One region of the Bradyrhizobium sp. Mp19 genome, then DNA from elsewhere that is predicted to be linked to it. Evidence: riboswitches for the same ligand, from Rfam matches in the RefSeq annotation. Region 1 holds a riboswitch; the other holds the start of a gene.

Region 1 (5,539 bases):
TGCACCAGGACGAACTCGCCAAGGAAGGCCTCTCCCTCAACGCGCGCGACGCCATCGCGAGCCTCGGCCGGCCCGATATCCTCCTGGTCGATTTGCGCGAGAGCGGCGAGCGGGCCAAGCACGGCACGCTCGCGGGCGCGCTGCACGCGCCCTATCCCGGAATCTGCGCCACCCTGCAGCCCGGCGGCATGCTGCGCGAAGTCGCGGCCGCAACCGGCCGCCGCGTCGTGTTCTTCTGTGCCTTCGGCGAGCGTTCGGCGATGGCGGTGGCCGCCGCGAAGAAGGCCGGACTGGTCAATACCGCTCATATCGAAGGCGGCATCGATGCGTGGAAGAAGGCCGGCGGGCCGGTGGTGATGGGGTAAACGTCCAACCGTCTAGCCCACACGAAAATATGAGACCGTCACCCTGAGGTGCGAGCGGAGCGAGCCTCGAAGGGTGCACGGCCACGTCCTGTCCGCAAACATTTGGAGACATCCGGGCCGTGCATCCTTCGAGACGCGCTACGCGCTCCTCAGGATGACGGATGACGAAGGATCACCGCGTCACTCGCTGCAACTCTTCCGTCAGCCGATCCAGCGCATCCGCCAGCATCACGCCGCCGCACACGGTGAGCCGCTCGGGCAGCACGATGCGCTTGCTTTGCGGATAGAAGCGCTCCAGCGCCGGATGCAGCAGGAAGGCGCGACCGTCATCCTCGGCGCGGTCGCCGGCTTCCGACACCAGGATGAAATCCGGCCGCAGTTTTACGATCGCCTCCAGCGAAGCAAACCCGCCTGCGCCGACGCCAAGTTCGCCGGCGGCGTTGGCGAGGCCGGCTGCCGCCAGCAGCGAGCTGACCAGGCTGCCGTCGCCAGGCACAAAGCCGCGCCGCTCCAGCGGCAGCACGCGGTAGTGATGCGCGCTTGCCGCGGCCCGCGCCCGGGTGGTGGCCGCGTCGAGGCGCGCGATCGCGGCCTCCGCGCGATCGGGATGCTGCACCACATCGCCCATCGCGCGAATCTGCTCCTTCACTTCGTCCAGCGTGCGCGGCACCGTGAATTCGACGAGGTGCAGCCCGTTGGCCTTCAACAGGTCGCGGGTCGCGCGCTTGTCGAACAGGCTGACCACGACGAGATCGGGCTTGAGCATCAGCACGTCCTCAGCCTCGCCGGACAGGCGCGGAAAATTTCGCGCCTTCTCGGCGGCCCAGGATTGCCAGGCATCGCGCGAGAAGCGGCTGAGACCGATGATCTGGTCCGGATCGGCCAGCGACAGCACAAGCTGGTCGCTGCAGACATTCATCGAGACGATGCGCGGTCCGGCGGCAAAGGAGATGCTCGCCGGCATGAACCAGGCAAGAACCGAAAACATAAGCGCAAGACAGAGCGAAGCAAGACGGCTGCCACGCTGAAGGTGTGCTCCCTCTCCCGCTTGCGGGGGAGGGTTGGGGTGGGGGTGTCGCCGCGAGTCATCTCGCGGAGAGAGCCCCCACCCGCTGCGCTCTTCGAGCGCAGCGACCTCCCCCGCAAGCGGGAGAGGTGAACTGGGCTCGTGGTGAGGCAGCGGCCACATCACACGTCCGCCCACGGCACGATGACGGCCTCCCGCTGAAATTCGGCACGATAGGCGCTGACCCGGAACACGCTGGCGAGGACGCTCTCCGACAATGCCTCGACAGGCGCGCCCTGTGCGGCCAGCCGCCCCTCCGCGAGCACCAGCACATGATCGGCAAAGCGCGCCGCGAGCCCGAGATCGTGCGTCACCACGATCACCAGCACGCCGGTGTCGGCGACGTTGCGCAGCTTCTGCATCACGTCGATCTGATGGCGCGGATCGAGCGAGGCGGTCGGCTCGTCGGCGAGGATCACCGGCGCCTCCACCGCGAGCACCCGGGCCAGCGCGACGCGGCTGCGCTCGCCGCCGGAGAGTTCGGTGACGCGGCGATCGCTGAATTCAGTTACGTCGACCGCCTGCATCGCCCGCAGCACCGCCTCCATATCCGTCGGCGACAGCCGCGCCGGATCGGTCGCGCCGTGCGGATAGCGGCCGAGCGCGACAATGTCGCGCGCCGGCAGCGGCCAGTGCACCATGTGCCCCTGCGGCAGATAGGCAAAGCGCTTCGCACGCTCGCGCAGCGGCAGCGACGCCAGCGGATCGCCGCCGATCCGGATCTCGCCGTCGGAGGGAATCAGCCCGGCCAGTGCACGCAGCAGCGTGGTCTTGCCGGCGCCGTTCGGCCCGACCAGCGCGACCAGATGGCCCGATGGCAGCGACAGCGAGATATCGTGCAGCACCTTGCGGCTGCCGAGCGAGGCATTGAGAGCGGCGGAGGAGAGCAGCGTCATGCCACACCTCCGCCGAGCGCGCGGCGTTCGCGCATGATGAGGTAAAGGAAGAACGGCACGCCGATGATCGAGGTCAGCACGCCGACCTTGATGTCCGAGGTCGAGGGGATGATACGCGCCGCGATATCGGCCGCGAGCAGCAGCGCCGAGCCGGTGAGCGCGCTCGGCACCAAGAGCCGCGCCGGATCGTGACCGATCAGCGGACGCATCAGATGCGGCGCGACGAGGCCGATGAAACCGATCGTGCCGGTGACCGCGACCGCGCCGCCGACGCCGAGCGCCACGCCCGTGATGACGAGTAGCCGCAACCGCCCGACATCGACGCCGAGGCTCTGCGCCGCCTCCTCGCCAAGCGTCAGCGCGCGGAAGGCGTTCGCCTGGCTGAGCAGGATGGCGGCGCCCGCGACGATGAAGGGCAGTGCCAGCGCCACGTGCTGGAAGCTGCGGTCCTCCAGCGAGCCGAGCAGCCAGAACGCGATCTCCAACACCACGAACGGATTGCTCGAGAGATTCATCACCAGCGCCGTCGCCGCCCCCGCAAAGCTCGAGATCGCAAGCCCGGCGAGGATCAGGATCAAGAGCCCGGCATTGCGGCCGGCGATCGCAAGCAGCGCGAACACCGAGCCGAAGGCGGCGATGATCGCCACCACCGGCAGCGCATAGGAGCGCACATCGGCGAGGCCCAGCGCGATCACCAGCACCGCGCCGAAGGCCGCCGATTGCGGCGCGCCGAACAGCGACGGCGAGGCCAGCGGATTACGCAGCAGCCCTTGCAGCGCCGCACCGGACAGCCCGAGAATAGCGCCGATCGCGAATGCCAGGATGGTGCGCGGCAGGCGGATCTCGCGCACGATCACCTGCGCCACATCGCTGCCGCCGCCGAACAGCGCCTCGATCACCGCAAGCGGCGACAGCCGCACCGGCCCGATGCCGAGCGAGATCAGCAGCAGCAGGACCACGAGCGCGAGCAGCGCCGCGGTGGCGCCCCACCGGCGTCGCGCCGCGACCTCGGCCGCCAAGGCAAAATCCTGCACGCTCATTGAATCCATGCTCTTACAGCGATCGCCGTGGCAGACAAGCGACACTCGACAAAAACCGTGGCCGCCCGGCCGCCGCCCGACTTCGGCCGGATTGACTTTGCTGCCCGGCCGAACCCTAGATGAACATGACGGTTCTTTCATGAGATGAAAAGGGAATGCGGTACGGGGAAACTTCCCCAACGCCGCGGCTGCCCCCGCAACTGTATGCGGTGAATCCTTCGTCACAGGCCACTGGGAATCTCGGTCCTGGGAAGGCGACGAAGGGTAACGACCCGCGAGCCAGGAGACCTGCCGTCAGCCGTGGTCACACGCGAGGATGCCGGTCGGGGAGTACAGGCATGAGCTTCACCTGATGCCGTGAGCACGATGGTGAGACTGGTTCGCGGTGACGTGCCACTGACGTTGCCGAGGCCTCGCTTATGTTCTCCTTCTCTCTCGATCGGCGACACCGCGCGCTTCTGCTCGCGTCGACGATGATCGCGCCGGCAATCCTTGTCCCCGCCGCGCGGGCGCAGCAGGCGCCCGCTCCCGATCAGCTGCCGGCGATCGAAGTCACCAAGCCGGGCGACCAGAACGTCACGCGCGCCAGGCCGGCCGCCGACGAAGCGCCGGCGCCGCGCCGCCCGGCGCCGGGCACCACGCAGAGTAACAATGCGGGCAGCGGCAGCGGATCTGGCACGACAGCGACCGGCGTGGCCACCGGAACGGGTGGCACCGGCGGCGGCCGCCAGTTCGCCGGCATTGTCGGCGCCTCCTCGGCCGTGATCACCGCCGACGACATCGCGCATTCGCCGGTGCAGTCGTTGCCGGAGATCCTCGCGCAGGTGCCGGGCGTGCAGCTGCAAACGCCCTATGGCGGGCCGAACGGCGCCAAGACCTCGGTCGACCTGCGCGGTTTCGGCGCATTCGCGACCGACAACACGCTGTTCCTGCTCAACGGCCGCCGCCTTAACGACGTCGACAAGGCCGGCTTCGACCTCACCACGATCCCGCTCGATTCCATCGAGCGCATCGAGATCACGCGCGGCAACAGCGGCGCCGTGCTCTACGGCGACAACGCCGTGGGCGGCGTGGTCAACATCATCACCAAGACCGGCGTCGGTGGCCCGCCGACGACGATGCGGGCCGAGGCCGGAATTGGCTCGTTCAACACCCGCATGGCCGCGGTCTCCGCGGCGCTCAATTCCGGACCGTGGTCCACCTCGTTCTACGGCAACGGCATCAAGTCCGACGGCTACCGCGTCAACAATGCGCTCGACCAGCGCAACGCGGTCGGCAACATCAACTACACCACGCCTGATCTCACCGCCTTCCTCACCGTCACCGGCAGCGACCAGAGGCTCGGCCTGCCCGGCGGACGGCTGGTCGATCCGTCGATCGGCGTCAACGAGCTGCTCACCGATCGCCGCGGCGCCGCGACGCCCTTCGACTATGCCAACCAGCAAACCGCCAGCGTCACCACCGGCTTCACCAAGACGCTGATCAACGGCGTCGACCTGATCGTCGACGGCGGCTGGCGGCAGCGCGAGACGCAGAGCGGCTTCTTCGGCAAGGTGCCGACCATCAGCTTCGCTTCGACATACAATGACGCTGCGCTGCAGACCTGGTCGCTCACGCCGCGGCTCAGCGTCAAGAATGTGATGCTGGGGATGCAGTCGACGATCCTGACCGGCATCGACTATTACGATTCGACCTTCCGCGAGGCGCGCGGCGCCTATCAGGGCGTCGACCCGTTCCACATCTACAATATCGAGCAGCAGTCCGTGGCCGGCTACTGGCAGCACACGATCGGCGTGCTGCCGACGACCGACTTCTCCTACGGCGTGCGTGTACAAAACACCAGCGTCTCGGCGCGCGATCGCTACGACCCGAACGCGCCGTTCGCGTTCGACGCGCAGGCGGCACCGCTCGACAGCAACGAGACGCAATACGCGCTGCATGTCGGCGTCGAGCATCGCCTGACCGACACCTTCTCGGTGTTCGGCCGCGCGGCACGCGCATTCCGCACGCCTGATGTCGACGAACGCGTCGCGTCGGGTCCGTCATTCGACCCGCTGACCTTCGCCCCGATCCCGCAGACCTTCCAGCTCAAGACCCAGACCTCGCAGGATGTCGAGGGCGGCTTTCGCGTCAGGACCAACCGCTTCCAGGTCCAGACCAGCGTCTATCTGA
Region 2 (5,539 bases), on a different contig from region 1:
GGATCGAACCAAGCCAGTTCCAGATGCGCTCGCGACGCGTGGTGTCGAGCGCGATCTCGCCGGTGCGCGAGGAGACGTAGAGTTCGGTGCCATCGGCGTCGCCGAGGCCGATCAGATAGAGCGGCCGCAACGGATCGAAGCGCGCGGTCACCGACCATTGGTCGCGCGTCACGGTGTCGAGCAGTTGGGGTTGCACCGCGCGCGGATGATGGCGCGCGATGGCCAGCGCCTGGTCCGGCGTGATGCGGTCGATCTCGCTGCCGTCGGTCGCCGAAATCGTGATCGTCCCTCCCTTCCAGCCGGTCACCCGATAGACGGGCGTGTCGTCCATCATCGCGAGCCGCAGGTCACGCGGATAACGCTCCACGCCCGCGATCGCCATCGCGCGATCGGGTGTGACCCGCACCTTGCTCCAGAGGACGACAGGAAGCGCGGCGAGGCGCTCGCTGTCGGTGAGGCGCGGAAAGGCCACGTACATCATGACGAGGCCGGAGATGAACCACATCGCGAAGAGGAGACACGTCGCAATGCCGATCCAGCGATGGACGACATAGAGCCATCGCCGCCCGCGCCGGATCAGAGCGTTGCGCATGGTCAAAACTTCACGTTGACGGACAATTCGGCGGTGCGCGGCATGCCGAGCAGCCACTGCCCGGTGCCGTTCGAGGTCACCGCGTAAACCTTGTCGAACAGATTGTAGAGGCGGAACGCGACCGTGGTGCGGTCATCCGGCTTCCATCTGATGCCGCCATTGACCACATTGTAGCCCGGCCGCAACTGGGTGTTGGCGAGATCGGAGTACATCGCACCGACGATCTGCACGCCGCCATAGACCGACCAGTTGGGCGCGAAATCCCACGTCAGCCAGACGTTCGAGACCTGCTGCGGCACGTTGACCGGGACATTGCCGTTGAAGCTGACGATCTTGCCGCCGACCACCTGGCTGTTGTTGTCGTATCTGGCGCGCAGCAGCGCAAGATTGGCGTCGACCCGCCAGCCGTCGCTCAGGGCGAGCCCGATCGATCCTTCGACCCCGCGCGATGATTGCTGGCCGATCTGCAATGCCAGGCCTCCGGTGGGATTGCCGGGATCGGGAATCGTGAGCCCGGTCTTGACGATCTCGTAGGCAGCCAGCGTCCACTCGCCGTGGCCGCCCCAGAACGCCTGCTTGACCCCGATCTCGGTCTGCTCGCCGGTCGCAAGCTGGAAGGTTTTTTGCGAGACGGGCAGCGAGATCAGGTTGCTGACCGGATCGACGCCGACCGCGTACTGGCCATAGAACGCGAGGTTCTTGATCGGCTCGTAAACGAGGCCGGCGCGCCAGCTGGTCCCCGATAGCTTCGTCTCAAAACTGTTTGCCGGCGTCTTGTAGTCGGTGCGCTCCACCTCGGGGCGATCATACCTGACCCCGGTGACCAGCGACAATTGATCGGTCAGCGAGAGCCGATCCTCGGCGAACAGCGCGTATTGATCGACGATCGCGTTGAAGCCCGGCGTGGTCGCCGTCGTCGTCGCGAAGAACGATCCCGGATCGAACACGTATGGATTGACCGACGACGCACCGCCAAAGGGCGAATTGTTGGTATGGGTGAAGTCGATCCGGTTGACGTCGAACCCGGCGACGAACTGGTTCGCAAGTCCGAACACGTGACCGCTGAAGGTCGTATCCATCCGGTTGCCGAGCTGCTTCTGGTCGTGGAAGATTTCGATATAGCTCGTGCGATCGATCAGTTGGGTCTTCGGATTCCAGGTGTAGTTCTCGATGTCGCGCCAGTGCCGCTCGCTGGTCAGATAATACAGCGTGTTGTTGACCTTGATGCCGTCGGCGACGTCCCACTCGGTCTTGAACCGGGTCCAGCTGTCCTGATAGCGGATCGCGCTATCCAATGCGTTGTAGTTCTTGAAGCGCAGCGCGTCCTGGATCGAGCCGTTGATCAGCGGCGTGCCGAAATAGCGTGACGGGCTGCGGTCGCCGTAGTCCTCCGACAGCGTGAAGGCGAGATTGTCCGACGCCTGCACCCGCACGGCGGCGGAGACCACCGCATTCGAGGTCTTGTCGCGATCGACCCAGCCGTCCGACATGTTGCCGGTGGCGTTGACGCGGTACGACACATTGGGATTGATCGGACCGGTGCTGTCCACCGAGAGCCGCCGGGTCATGTTGCTGTCGAGCGAGACCTCGGCCTCGTTATAGGGCGTGCTCTGCGGTTTCTTCGGGATCACATTGATGACGCCGCCGATCGCGCCTTCGCCGTAAAGCACCGAGGCCGGGCCGCGCAGCACTTCGATACGTTGAGTCGACCAGGTGTCGTAGGGAAACGTCAGCGTGCCGGAGCCGATATAGAAGCGCGTGCCGTCGTACAGCGTCATCACCGAGTTGCTGCCGGCAAAGCCGCGGGTGCTGAACGACAGGCCGCCATTGCCGGGCGCCGGCGTTGCGATGAAGCCGGCCGCGTCCTGGGTGACGGCATCGACCACATTATGCTGGCCGCGCTCAGCGATGGTCTGCGCCGTGATGATCTCGACGCTGGCCGGCGTCTGCAGCGGCGTCAGATTGAGCCGGCTGCCGGTGCCGCCCTGCGTGGTGGCATTGAGCGTCGGCGATACCGCCCCCGATGCGCCTGACGCCGCGGCGCGCGGCGTGTTGCCGGCTGGTGCGGCCGTCGCGGGCCTTGGCCGTGGCCGCGCCGCGGCGGCCATGTCACGGCTGCGCACCGCAGGCTTCGGCCTTGCCGCAGCGGAAGGCGCGACCTCGATCGGATCGAGCCTGGTTGGTGGAAGTGTCTGTGCCGAGCCTTCGGCCGGCAACAGCAGCGATGACAGGGAGCAGACGAGACCGAGGCGCCATTTGCGCGCAACGGGAAAGGACGGAGACATGAAAGGACTCGCGGTAACGTGGCACGTCACCGCGAACGCGGACTGGCGCATTGCCCAAAAGGCAGTGCTCCGATCCCACCAGGACGCCCCCGCCCGATGTGCTCGCGTGTGACCACGACTGACGGCAGGTCTCCTGGCTCACGGGTCATCGCCTGTCGACGCCTTCCCGGGCCTGATAGCCCAGTGGCAAATTGACGAAAGGCTCGCCGTTTACAGTTGCGGGGACAGCTGCGGCATTGGGGTTACCCTCGCACCGCATTCCCTTTTGATCCCCGAAGGGAACCGTCGGCAAAAACGATAGGTGGTGCCGGCAAGGCTGTCAATTCGATGCGATCGTCCCACACATGCTTTGCGAAATGCTGCGGCGGCGATGACACAGCGGCATCTGCGGCTGACGCGGAGACTTCTTGTCCCGTCATCCCCGCGCTGTCGTCCTGGCGAAAGCCAGGACCCATAACCACCGAATTCGATAGAGAGCGCGATAGTGGCCCCAGCGTCGCACAACAATAGGCGGTTGGGGTAATGGGTCCTGGCTTTCGCCAGGACGACGCTGAATACATTCACATTCTCTCAGGATGACGGGACATTTGCGTCACTCGACGCAGCCTTCCATGATCGCATCAATCTCCGCCCGCGACAGAACACCCATCTCGGCGATGAACACGATTCGCGTGCGCGGCACGCCGGGCGACGGCACGCCGCCCGCAGCCAAGGTCGCGCGGCCGCCGGCGAGTTGAAACACGGTCAGCCGCCCGGGCTGTTCCACCGTCTCGAACAATCCCTTCGCCCGCGCCAGCTTCGGCGCCAGCCTGCCGATCGCCTGCTGCAGGCGCAGCAGCACGACGGGCCGCTCCGAGGTCCAGCTCAGCGTCTCGAAGCGATCGGACGCCGGCCGTCGCGGCGCGGTCTCGCGCGGCGCCGACACATGATCGAGATCCGCCGGAAACAGCAGCGCGGCCGGCACCTCGCCATGCAACGCATCGACCACCACGGCTGCCGGACGCGCCGCGCGCACGGCGTCGCGGATCGCGGCGCACGCAGCGGCGTCAGTCAGATCGACCTTGCTCAGCGCCACCACATCCGCCGCCCGCAGCTGCGAGCGCAGCAGCGCGTCGTTCAGCATCGCCGCAGGCTGCGTCGCGTCGACCACGCACAGCACGGTCTCGAGCGGCGCCTCCTTCCAGATCACGGGATCCATCAGGTTGCGCACGATGTCGGCGGGATCGGCGATCCCGCTGGTCTCGATCACGATGAATTCGGGACGCGGATCACGCCGCAGCAGCGTGGCGAGCGTGCGCAGCAGGTCGCCCTCCAGCGTGCAGCAGATGCAGCCATTGCTCAGGTTGACCACGCCGTCGCTGGCGCCCGCGATCAGCTCCGCGTCGATATTGATCGCCCCGAAATCGTTGACCACGGCGGCGATGCGCCGCCCTTGCGCATGCGCCAGCAGATGGTTGACGATCGTGGTCTTGCCCGCCCCGAGGAAGCCCGCGACCAGCAGGATCGGGACCGGCACCTCAGCCTCCGGTGACGGGCCGGCGCACTGGCCGGCCGGGACGCGCCGCGACATCGAGCACACCATCGCTGATCAGCGGCTGGCCGCTGACCACGAGATGCCGCACGCCCTCCGCCGGACGATTCATCGCGGAGAAGGTCGCGCGATCGCTCAGCGTCTCGAAGTCGAACACCACGACATCGGCGTCGGCGCCGACCTGCAGCCGGCCCTTGGCCCGCATCGCCGGCGTGCTCGCCGACAGGATCTCGGCCGGGATCAGCGCACATTTGCGGATGCCCTCGAGCAGCGACACCTTCTTGCGCTCGCGCACCCATTCGCGGATGAAGCGGGTGAAGCAGCCCGCCGAACGCGGATGCGAGGTGGCATCGTCGGGCAGTGGCCAGGCGTCGCCGCTATAGGGGCGGCCGTCCGACAGCGTCCACGGCATCGCGTCGGAGGCGATCGCGCCGCCCGGATACAGCACCGCCATGTCGAGCAGATCGCGATGATGCGCGTTGTTCTCGATGTCGAGCACGTGCCACAGCACCAAGGTCGAGGGCTCTTCGGCCTGTGCCGCCAGCAGCTCCTCGCGGCTGCCGAAACGGTGACCGTCGGTCACGCGCTGCACCGAATCGTAACCGAGGCCGTTGCGCTCCTCGAATTTCGGATCGCTGAAGAAGGTCGCCGCCAGCACGGTCGAGCCGGTGCCGTAGGGATAGGCCTCCACCGTGATCGGCAGGCCCTGCGCCTGCGCTTTCGCGATCAACGCAACACAGCGTTCGATATCCGTCTTGCTCGACGAGTTGAAGTGACAGATGTGCATATGCGCGCCGGTGGCGCCGGCATAGCCGATCAGGCGGATATAGGCCTCCGCTGCGCTTTCGGGATCGATCCGCGACATGTAGGCGACGTGGGTGAAGGTCGGCACCGCATGCGTGGCCGCGAGCTGGCACACCGCGGTCAATTCCTGCACGCCGGCGCCCGGCGCATAGGCGTTGAGAATGCCGATGCCGATACCGCCCTCGTTCAGGCCGATGGCGAGGCGGTCGAGGATGCCGCCGACCTCGCCTTCGGTCGCGACGTTTTCGATCCAGCGGCGATCGCGCATCGCGGCGCCAAACGATTCCAGCGAGCTTTCCGAATTCGAACCGGTCATCGCACCGATGC

The links. A riboswitch is a leader RNA that binds a small molecule or an ion and turns the genes downstream of it on or off. The one in region 1 is predicted to bind cobalamin.
Region 2: another riboswitch for cobalamin. It lies ahead of QJT82_RS30460 (TonB-dependent receptor); the one in region 1 lies ahead of QJT82_RS37065 (TonB-dependent receptor).

What each region holds. Positions count from the first base shown of each region.
Region 1 covers NZ_JASAUT010000057.1:29,209-34,747, forward strand. Annotated here, with positions in the region: gene QJT82_RS37045 (MBL fold metallo-hydrolase) at 1-365, shown strand, start outside; gene QJT82_RS37050 (ABC transporter substrate-binding protein) at 538-1,353, opposite strand; gene QJT82_RS37055 (ABC transporter ATP-binding protein) at 1,554-2,327, opposite strand; gene QJT82_RS37060 (iron ABC transporter permease) at 2,324-3,367, opposite strand; cobalamin riboswitch at 3,480-3,678, shown strand; gene QJT82_RS37065 (TonB-dependent receptor) at 3,787-5,539, shown strand, end outside.
Region 2 covers NZ_JASAUT010000035.1:77,212-82,750, forward strand. Annotated here, with positions in the region: gene QJT82_RS30455 (peptidase) at 1-592, opposite strand, end outside; gene QJT82_RS30460 (TonB-dependent receptor) at 595-2,877, opposite strand; cobalamin riboswitch at 2,983-3,179, opposite strand; gene QJT82_RS30465 (GTP-binding protein) at 3,470-4,447, opposite strand; gene QJT82_RS30470 (amidohydrolase family protein) at 4,395-5,539, opposite strand, start outside.